DNA from 3 places in the Pedobacter sp. AW31-3R genome. Region 3 is predicted to be linked to each of the others. Evidence: riboswitches for the same ligand, from Rfam matches in the RefSeq annotation. Region 3 holds a riboswitch; each other region holds the start of a gene.
The links. A riboswitch is a leader RNA that binds a small molecule or an ion and turns the genes downstream of it on or off. The one in region 3 is predicted to bind cobalamin.
Positions count from the first base shown of each region.

Region 1 (3,280 bases), 1.8 Mb from region 3:
TGATGATCTTCTACTGGCTATAGCCGCTTTATTCAATTGCAGTAAATCCGCATTCCCTTCAGTGATTTGTTGGAGTGCTGCCACCTCATCCAGCTTTTGACGGGCATAAGCCATCCAGTTTCTGATCTCAGGATCAATCGTGCTTTCCAGTTCCAGGTCTATCGGACAATGTAATAGCGAGCAGGAGGGAGCAATAATTACCCTGTCTGTACCTAGTTTTTCTACCGCTTTATTGATCAGCTGCAATGATTTTTCGTAATCATTCTTCCATACATTACGTCCGTCAACTATACCCAGCGAAAGCTGAAGATGGTCTGGTATTAAGGCAAGAACTTCATCCAGTTGTTCCGGTGCGCGTACCAAATCTACATGAAGTGCCGCAACAGGCAGGTTCACTGCTAAAGCTGTATTATCCAGCAGGGATTCGAAATAGGTAGCGACTAAAAGTTTAACACCACTTACGCGGTTGGCAATGCTGCGGTATGCGAATTCGAATGCTTCTTTTTCCTTTTTAGAAAGATCAAGCGCAAGGCAAGGCTCATCCAGTTGTATCCATACCGCGCCCTGTAACCTGAGCCGGTTGATGATCTCCACATATACAGGGACCAATTGTTTGATCAGGTCAATGCGTTCAAATCCCTGTTCTTTTTCTTTACCCAGTAAGAGGTAACTTACCGGGCCAATTAATACAGGTTTCGCCTTTGTACCCAGTACCCGTTTGGCGGCATTGTATTCGCCGAATACTTTCTCAGAAAATATACTAAACTTTTGTTTTGCCGTAAATTCCGGTACCAGGTAATGGTAATTGGTATCCAGCCATTTCGTCATTTCCATGGCGGTGATGTCCAGGCCATCTTTCTGATAACCGCGTGCCATGGCAAAATAGAGGTCGGTTTCCTGGTTGGTTTTTACTTCCGTAAGGACCTGTGAATAGCGCTGCGGAATCACACCCAGCAATAAGCTCATGTCCAGCGTCTGGTCATAAAAACTAAAATCGTTGCAGGGAATAAGGTCAATTCCGGCATCCAGTTGTGTCTGCCAGTTTTCTTCTTTCAGCTTGCGGGCTACCTGGTTCAGTTCATTCAGGTCAATTTTGCCCGTCCAATACTGCTCACAGGCTTTTTTTAATTGTCTTTGGCTACCAATCCGCGGGTAGCCCAGGTTTTGTGTTTTCATGCTTTTCAACTTTTTAAATGGTTAATAATCATTGTAAAAATCTCCTGGTTGATTTCTGGATGTGCTGCGGAAGATTGCCGGGAAAGAAACATACGGATGTAACGAACAGCATTACAAACACCTGACAAAGGGTGTATGGCTGCAGCATACGTAGCATTTCATTCTGACAATAGGCTTCAATCGCGAAAGCATCGTCAATTCGAAATAGGCAGGTATCCTGACTTGTAACAGCTGCTATCTTCCTTCCCGCTTGCGCCTGGACGTACATGGATAGCTTTATTGATGTTACTTACAGTTGCGCGACAGTCCGTGATTTACACACGATTCCCCTTTTCATTTACAGCCAAGTAAAACCATTTCCGATTGTTGAAATATGTAAAGAAATTAATTATTACAAATCAGTTTTTAATTCCTTACAAAGGTATAAATGAAGATTTTAATTCGATACATATCTCTTTTAATAAGATAAAATAACTTTTATATTAGGAAATCGAAGCGAATTTTGCTGTTTATGTAGTATTTTTACATGTGTAAACAAAAAATATTCTATGAACGAGTTAGATGAGACGGATTTATTGCTGTTAAAAATCCTGGGTGACAATTCAAATCAGACGACGAAGGAGCTGGCCAGGCAGGTCAATCTTTCCCCTTCTCCGGTCTTTGAACGGGTAAAAAGACTGGAGAGCAATGGATACATCAAAAAGTATATTGCGGTATTGGATGCCGAGAAATTTAATCAGGGATTTATTGTTTTCTGCAATATCAAGCTTAAACAGCACGATAAGAAAATAGGGCATCATTTTGTAGCGGACATTATGAATATTGAAGAAGTTGTGGAATGTTATAACATTTCCGGCGATTATGATTTTATCCTTAAAGTTTATGCCAGGGATATGAAACATTATCAGGATTTTGTGTTTAATAAACTTGGCTCAGTAGAAAGTATAGGAAGTACGCACAGTACCTTTGTCATGGCTGAAATCAAAAATACACATAACATTAATTTTTAATATTTTCGAATGGAGCGTTGGCAAGATCAATCAGTTTTGGAATGTCCAGCAACCTTATTTTACTGCCTGTGCTGGTAATCAGCTGTGAAGCTTTAAACTGGCCTAAAATGCGGCTTACATTATCCCCGGCAATATCGATCAGATTAGCCAGATTGTGTCTGGAAATGCTGATCTCCATTACACGCTTATCAGTGTTGTCATAATTACATTTATAGCCAATAACGAGCAAAGCTCTGGCCAGATTTGCTTCGGAATGACCTGATTTCCCAAGGGAAGCATAATTGCCGATAATACTCAGTTCCTGGCCCGATAATCGATTATAGGCCTGTGCGAATGCTGCAGAGCTATTCTTCATGTGATAGAAGGCTTCCAGGGGAATAAAAGCAATTTTACTTTTCTCCATCGCTATTGCAGAATCCGGATAAGGGTCGCCAGTGGGGATGCTGTGGTAACCCAACAACTCACCGGCTGTAGCAATATAAAGGATCTGTTCTTTACCTCCTCCTGCATCTTTAGATTTCTTGACCATTCCGTTCAGCATCAGGTATAATCCATCCAGAGAATGGCCTTGCTGAAAGATTACTTCTCCCTTTTTATAATCCTTGATATGTTGCTCAATGACCAGAAAATTGTATTGATCCGGAGATAAGGTCTCCATCACATTCCTGGTGGCAAAACTCCATTTTTCATATGGAAATTTTTCAAATAGGATCATATAGGTTTAGTTTAGCGGTTAGAGATTTAAATTTAAGATTATTTACGGTGATTGCTATAGTTTGGATCAGTCAATTTTCTTAATTAATTCGGCGGATAAGATACGCTTACTGATACCCAAACTTAAATTTACATTGCCTGGATCTTTAAATGTTCATCTTTATCTGTTTTTCATCGGCTCTTATTGTTCTTTATTTGTATTCAAGAACTCGCAAGCTCGGTTTTCATTGCTGGTTGTAAGCGGTAAGCTTATGATGGTTTCATGATACAAATGGTATAGCCGCGATCCTTCCTAAATTGCTTTTTTTACCGTTGTGCATTTGTTATGCTTGCATGGGTATGTCCTATGGTAAATAATGAATTTAAAAGCCAGTCCACTT
Region 1 is NZ_CP197475.1:2,714,275-2,717,554, forward strand. It holds gene metE (5-methyltetrahydropteroyltriglutamate--homocysteine S-methyltransferase) at 1-1,176, opposite strand, end outside; cobalamin riboswitch at 1,367-1,549, opposite strand; gene ACSBL2_RS11120 (Lrp/AsnC family transcriptional regulator) at 1,725-2,186, shown strand; gene ACSBL2_RS11125 (Crp/Fnr family transcriptional regulator) at 2,176-2,901, opposite strand.
Region 1: linked by a shared signal. The riboswitch ahead of metE (5-methyltetrahydropteroyltriglutamate--homocysteine S-methyltransferase) and the one ahead of ACSBL2_RS18470 (TonB-dependent receptor) in region 3 are both predicted to bind cobalamin.

Region 2 (3,280 bases), 120 kb from region 3:
CGTAATGGCTTTGGGCAGGCGGATTTTCCCAATGATATACAACCAGGTATCATCTGCCGTATCGGGAGAAAAGAGGGTTCTCACCACTTCTTTCACAGGGATATGTACAGAACCCAGGGCTACATCCAGCAAAAATGCGAAGACAATAAGCACAAGCAGTACCGGAATTTTAAGTTTATTCAATTTCTGCAGATTAAAAAAATCAATTCAATTGTTTATAGTAAACCAGCTGATGACCGGGCAATAATTCAGGATGAAGGACTTTAATCAAATCGGCCAGGACCAGCTGTGGATTTACCGCACCCGACTCCCAATAGTCATTCGACCCCAGGTCATTTACCTTCTTGTTGTTATTGAATAAATTCCCATTTTTAAAAGGCTTAAAATCAGCATAACGCACATCGGTTGCCCTGATATCCTTTTTGGAATCCACATAACCAATATTCACCCAGAAATCTGCTTTCAGGGCTTCAGGCGCGACTGTCTCGAAATTCAGGGCAAGGCTGCCCTCACCATGTACGTCCGACCATTTGTAAGTCGTTCCGGCATCCTTAAAAAAGGAAACCATATAACTGTCCCCATCGGGCACATGCCAGATCCCCTTATAGGGCATACCTGATATGACCGAAGGTTTCACTTTTGCATTCCTTCCAATTTCCGCCAGGCGCTGGTACTCTTTTTCTACCGCATTAAACTTCTCGGTAACCTGCTTCTCTCTGTTCACCAGGGCAGCCATCAGTTTCACCCATTCCGCACGGGCCAGGGGGCTGGTCTCCAGCCATTCCGAATTGAGCATGACGGGCACGCCTGCACCAGACAAGGTCTCATATTTGCTGTATTTGGCATCGGGACTTCCCATCACCATCACCAGACCGGGTTTCATGGAAATCAGTACCTCATCATTCATTGTTCCGTCAAGGCCAACCTCCTTTACTTTGCCGGCCTTTATATTCTTCCTGACTGTTGGTGAAGAAACATATTGCAAACTGCCCAATCCGGTAATCCTGTCGGCAACACCCGCAAAATCGGCCAGGGCAACGTGCATAGACGACATGGCGACCATACTTTGGAGCGGAATATAAATCAGTTGCCCCTTTTTAAATCCTTCGGGGGCTTTCGCTCCTTTTTCCAGCAATACATACTGAACAGTATCTTTTTTTTTCCCGGCGAAGCTATAGATACTGACCAGCTTATATCCTTCATAATAGTCTATATTAAAGCCTTTGGCATACCTGATATCGGCACTACCGGTTTTAACGGGAATATCCTTTTTTACGGATCCGGCCTGTCTGCAGGAGGCAGCAAGCATTGTAAACATCAGAAAACAGGAAAACAGCCCTGTTAGCGAAGAGAGATTTTTTATTTTCATGTCAACTGTTAGCCTTTCTTCCGAAAGCGTGAGTAATAATTAATAAAGGCAGGTCTTCTGACTTCCTCCAACTGCAGCCTTCCCCTCCATTATGGAAAGTGGCATCCTTGCAATCTTGATCATGAGGTTTACAGCAGCGGAGACTGTTCCGGATTTACACCGGCATTCCCTATTAAAGTATTTCCCTGGAAATACGACCTTAATTCCTGCAAACCTAACAGAAAAAAACCAGGAATAATTGATATGCGGCATATTTTATTGACAATGTTGCTGAATTTTAAGAACAATGTGCGAGAATAAATGCAGCACGCTCCTCCACACTGCTTTCAGGCAGTTCAATGAGCTCAAATCCATATTCCGTATACACCAGCCGAAGGGCATCATGAATTGCCCTAGCTTCTTCAAAAGACTGCCAGCGCTCCGGGTCATTGATATAGATGTCTTCCCAGGGAGGGAGCATAAAAACACGGTTATGGTAAGGGGCATTTTCCAGTGCCCGGGTAAATTCATTCTGTACCGGCAATCCGGCAATGTTCAAATAAGCAATAATATCAGGGATCCCCCGGTCAAAAAAAGAAGGGGACGACGATAATATGGTGACTTCAATCAGGGCCTTCCAGGATACCACCATCTCTTCAAGAACCTTCGCGGAAAAACAACGGATATCTTTCCAGGGCAAACAATCTGAACCACGTTCCACCTCTTCCATAATTAAACGGCGGGAGACTTCTGCGGAACAGTGATACCCCATGGCAATCAGGTAATTGATCAGTGTTGTCTTTCCGGAACCTGGTCCTCCGGTTATAATGTAATGGGCAGACAAAGCTTTCATCTATTCAGTACTATCATTGTCATCAGGAGCAGCATCAGCAGGCAGCTAAGGTGGTTAATCCATTTCACCCTGTTCAACTCTGCATGGCTGATCTCCCTGTTATTTATACCAATATAAGGCTTCTCCACCAAAATGCCATGGTACAGGTTCGGACCGCCGAACTGAACATCACAGATACCCGCCAGTGCGGCCTCAGGATATCCCGAATTCGGACTTTTATGGGAACGCCCGTACCTAAAGACGAACTGCAGTCCCCTCCAGCTGCCGGTTACGGTGACCATCAGTAATGCCGTTAAGCGGGAGGGAATAAAATTAGCCACATCATCCAGCCGGGCACTGAACTTTCCGAACTGCTCATATCGCTCATTGCGGTAACCTACCATAGAGTCCAGTGTATTGATCATTTTATAAGCCATCATTCCCGGCACTCCGGCAATCAAATAATAAAACAAAGGCGCGATCACGCCATCGCTTAAATTCTCCGACATCGTTTCAAAAACGGCTTTCCTGATCTGCTGCTCCGAGAGTACAGCTGTATCACGCCCCACAATCCATGATAGGCGTTCCCTTCCCTCTTCAATCCCCTTCGCTAAAGCGTCGAACACTTTTCTTCCTTCCTGGATAAGGCTTTTATTTGCCAGTCCGTAAAAGACAAAAACAGCAGAAAAGACAAGATATAAAGTCCTGTCATATCGCAGGAGTAAACCTGATATCCCCCCGAAAAAGCAATAGGTGGCCAATGTTAACACTATGGCCATCAGCATCCCTTTAAGGAACCTGACCCCGCCTTTATTCAGCCATTTTTCCCCAAGCTGAATGGTATTGCCAAAAAACCTTACCGGATGGGGCAAACGATAAGGATCTCCCAGGAGAAGATCCAGCAGATAACCTATCCACAACGGAATCACCAGCAGGAGAGAAAGGGTCAGTCCCATGACGATAAAGCTTCCAGGAGTAAATTATTTTTTTCGCTGTTTAAGGTAGCTATTCTTACGGCCCGGTCATTCAGTCCCCTGAAATTATCCGCATTACGGATCAGGATATCAAATTCTCTCAGCAAAAATGCCTTTAAAGCAGCC
Region 2 is NZ_CP197475.1:4,367,306-4,370,585, forward strand. It holds gene ACSBL2_RS17890 (iron chelate uptake ABC transporter family permease subunit) at 1-183, opposite strand, end outside; gene ACSBL2_RS17895 (ABC transporter substrate-binding protein) at 203-1,369, opposite strand; cobalamin riboswitch at 1,400-1,586, opposite strand; gene ACSBL2_RS17900 (AAA family ATPase) at 1,647-2,201, opposite strand; gene cbiB (adenosylcobinamide-phosphate synthase CbiB) at 2,198-3,136, opposite strand; gene ACSBL2_RS17910 (pyridoxal phosphate-dependent aminotransferase) at 3,127-3,280, opposite strand, start outside.
Region 2: linked by a shared signal. The riboswitch ahead of ACSBL2_RS17895 (ABC transporter substrate-binding protein) and the one ahead of ACSBL2_RS18470 (TonB-dependent receptor) in region 3 are both predicted to bind cobalamin.

Region 3 (3,280 bases):
CTGATTCAGGAACAGAAAGTGAATCGGTCTCTCTGTCAAAATATATCCTTGCCGCTGTTTTTATACCGTAAGTATTATTCCCGAAGGAAACGGTATTCAGGTACATGGTGATAATCTCATTTTTTGAATAGTTGGACTCCAGTTTTACTGCGGTCATCCATTCCTTAAGTTTTGAAACGATGGTACGGGCTACAGGTACATATTTGATCAGTCCCTGAGACTTATTGTACCTTGTTCTGTACAGATTTTTTGCCAGCTGCTGGGTAATTGTACTTCCCCCACGTTTATCTCCCGTGGCGGTAGATATACCACTGGACAGCAAGGAACGGAAATCAATTCCCATATGACTGTAAAAACGGGCATCCTCGGTGGCCACCAGGGCATTGATGACACTTGGTGAAATCTGTTTAAAATCCACTGGCGTGCGGTTCTCTTTATAATATCTGCCGATCAGTTTTCCATCGGAAGTATACAACTCGGATCCTACTCTTAGCGTGGGCATATGAATGTCACGGTTGGAAGGAGAATATCCAAACAGCCATAAGAAGTTTACTTGAAGTGCGCAGAAGAAAATGATAATACAAAAAATAAATACGCAGAGATAACGGAGGTATTTATTATGAATTTCTCTAAACATGTGTTGATATCAGGTAAGGTAAAACAGTTTGTACAAAAATCGTGTTAAAAAATAGACTGCAAATTAACGCAAATTAATCACTAAAGTTTCAGCGGCAGAAAAAATACCTTATCCTATATGAAAAAAGAAACAACGCAATACAGGGCAACACCAGGTGGAAAAGTAAAGCTTAAAGATTTTAGTACGGGATACCATGGTGATTTAAAGAAAGAAGAGGGGAAGCTCGCTCTTCAGGAAATCAAGCAGAAACTAAGCAGTTACCAGGAGACCTTATATGCTGAAAATGCACATTCACTGCTGATTTTATTCCAGGCAATGGATGCCGGAGGAAAGGACAGTGCCATTTCGCATGTGATGTCTGGGTTAAATCCCCAGGGTTGCCAGGTATTTAGTTTCAAAACACCAACCTCAAATGAGTATGCACATGATTTTCTATGGAGGCATTATCTGGCATTGCCCCAGAGAGGCAGGATAGGGATCCACAACCGGTCGCATTACGAGAATGTGCTTGTTTGTAAAGTACATCCTGAATATGTGCTGAATGAAAGGATTCCAGGATATAATAAAGTGAAGGATATTGGACCGTCCTTCTGGGACAGCAGGTATGAAAGCATCCGTAATTTCGAGAAACACTTGACAGATAACGGAACCATTATCCTTAAATTCTTCCTGTATGTTTCTGAAGATAAACAGAAAGCCAGGTTTCTGGACAGGATCAATGACCCTGCTAAAAACTGGAAGTTTTCTGCGGCAGATCTTACCGAGAGGGAGTTGTTTCCACAATACATGACCGCTTACGAAGAGGCGATCAATGAAACCTCAACTGAGAAAGCACCCTGGTACATCATTCCGGCCGATAAAAAATGGTATGCCCGGCTGGTCATTAGTCAGGTTATTGAGCAGGCATTTGCCGGTCTTCAACTCCAATACCCTGTTTTGCCAAAGGAGGAGGCTGAAATGCTGGATAAGTATAAAGTTAAATTGATGAAGGAAGTTTAACTGCGGTTTCATCTCAGGTTACAAGCGATTTTTCCTTTTATTTGAATGGTGATTGAACGATTAACCCACGTGCTGAATAGCTTTGTGGTGCAATATCCATAGTTAAACAATTCAGGAATATCATATAACGCATAGAAAATATTGTGATCAGGATAAAATTGATAACTTTGCATTGCTTTTGGTTCCTGATGGACCTAATTTCTATCAGGATTAAAAGGGAATACGGTGAAAATCCGTAACTGTCCCGCAGCTGTAAGCTCCATAACGGAATTCAAGTCAAGCCAATTTTTGAGAAAAAGTGAAGGCAGGATCTCCGGGAGTAAGTCAGAAGACCTGCCTCTAGCCTAATATTTCATAGCTTTCGGGGATTGAAGCTAGGAGTGAGTGCTATTTATTGACGTAATCATTTCCTTGATCTGCTGTTTGCTGTGGGTAACCCTCACAACAAAGATGATAAGACGCAAATTTGCCTTTAATGGCATTTTCAATTATTATATATTTCCAGCTGCAGTGTGGCTTGGGGTCGCCATGCCCTTTTCTATATCTGCTCAGACAGACTCGCTGACGAAGGCACAGGAGTTGAAAGAGGTGGAAATCAGGATTATCAAACTGAGCCGGCGTCAGCTTTCGGCTACTCCTTTACAAATCCTGTCGGGTAAAGAACTGGAGAGGGTAAACAGTCTCTCTGTGGCCGATGCGATACGCTTTTTCTCCGGCGTACAGTTAAAAGATTATGGAGGGATTGGCGGACTGAAAACGATCAATGTAAGAAGTATGGGAACCAACCATACAGCTGTATTTTATGATGGGGTACAGCTGGGAAATGCGCAAAATGGACAGGTAGATCTTGGTAAATTTTCCTTGGATAATATTGAAGAAATAGAATTGTATAACGGACAAAAAAGTCAAATCTTTCAGTCTGCAAAAGGTTTTGCTTCAGGAAGTTCCTTGTATCTGAATGCAAAACAGCCTTCTTTTGAAAAAGGCGAGCATAACCATATCAGGGTTGCTTTTAAAACGGGTTCTTTCGGACTCCTTAATCCTTCGGTACTCTGGCAGCGGAAAATTAATAACCGGCTGAATGCCTCTTTTAGTACGGAATATAAAAATTCCCATGGCCGTTACAAATTCAGGGATACCAATGGTATTTATGATACTACAGTGGTAAGAACCAATGCCGATATCGAAAGCATCAGGTTGGAAGGGGCATTGCATGGAGTATTTGCAGATAGTAGTGTCTGGACAGCAAAAGTATACTATTATAACGATGAACAGGGACTCCCTGGTGCCATTGTATCTAACAGGTATAGCTTTAGCCAGCGATTGTGGAATAGGAACTTATTTCTTCAGTCGACTTATAAGAAGGAAAAAGGAAGGTACAACATCATGGCCGCGGTTAAATATGCCGATGATTATTCCGAATACCTGGATCCCGATTTTATTAAAACCACAGGGGCATTGCGTAATGTATTTAAGCAAAGGGAATTATATGTTACGCTAAGCAATAAGTATACAATCAATGGCTTTTGGGATATGGTTTTCTCGACAGATTATCAGCGCAATACTTTAGATGCCAACCTGGATAGATTTTCTTATCCCACGAGAAATACTTTTTTTGGAGTACTGGCCACACAGTTTCATTTT
Region 3 is NZ_CP197475.1:4,490,651-4,493,930, reverse strand. It holds gene ACSBL2_RS18480 (penicillin-binding protein 1A) at 1-637, opposite strand, end outside; gene ACSBL2_RS18475 (polyphosphate kinase 2 family protein) at 755-1,636, shown strand; cobalamin riboswitch at 1,799-1,991, shown strand; gene ACSBL2_RS18470 (TonB-dependent receptor) at 2,087-3,280, shown strand, end outside.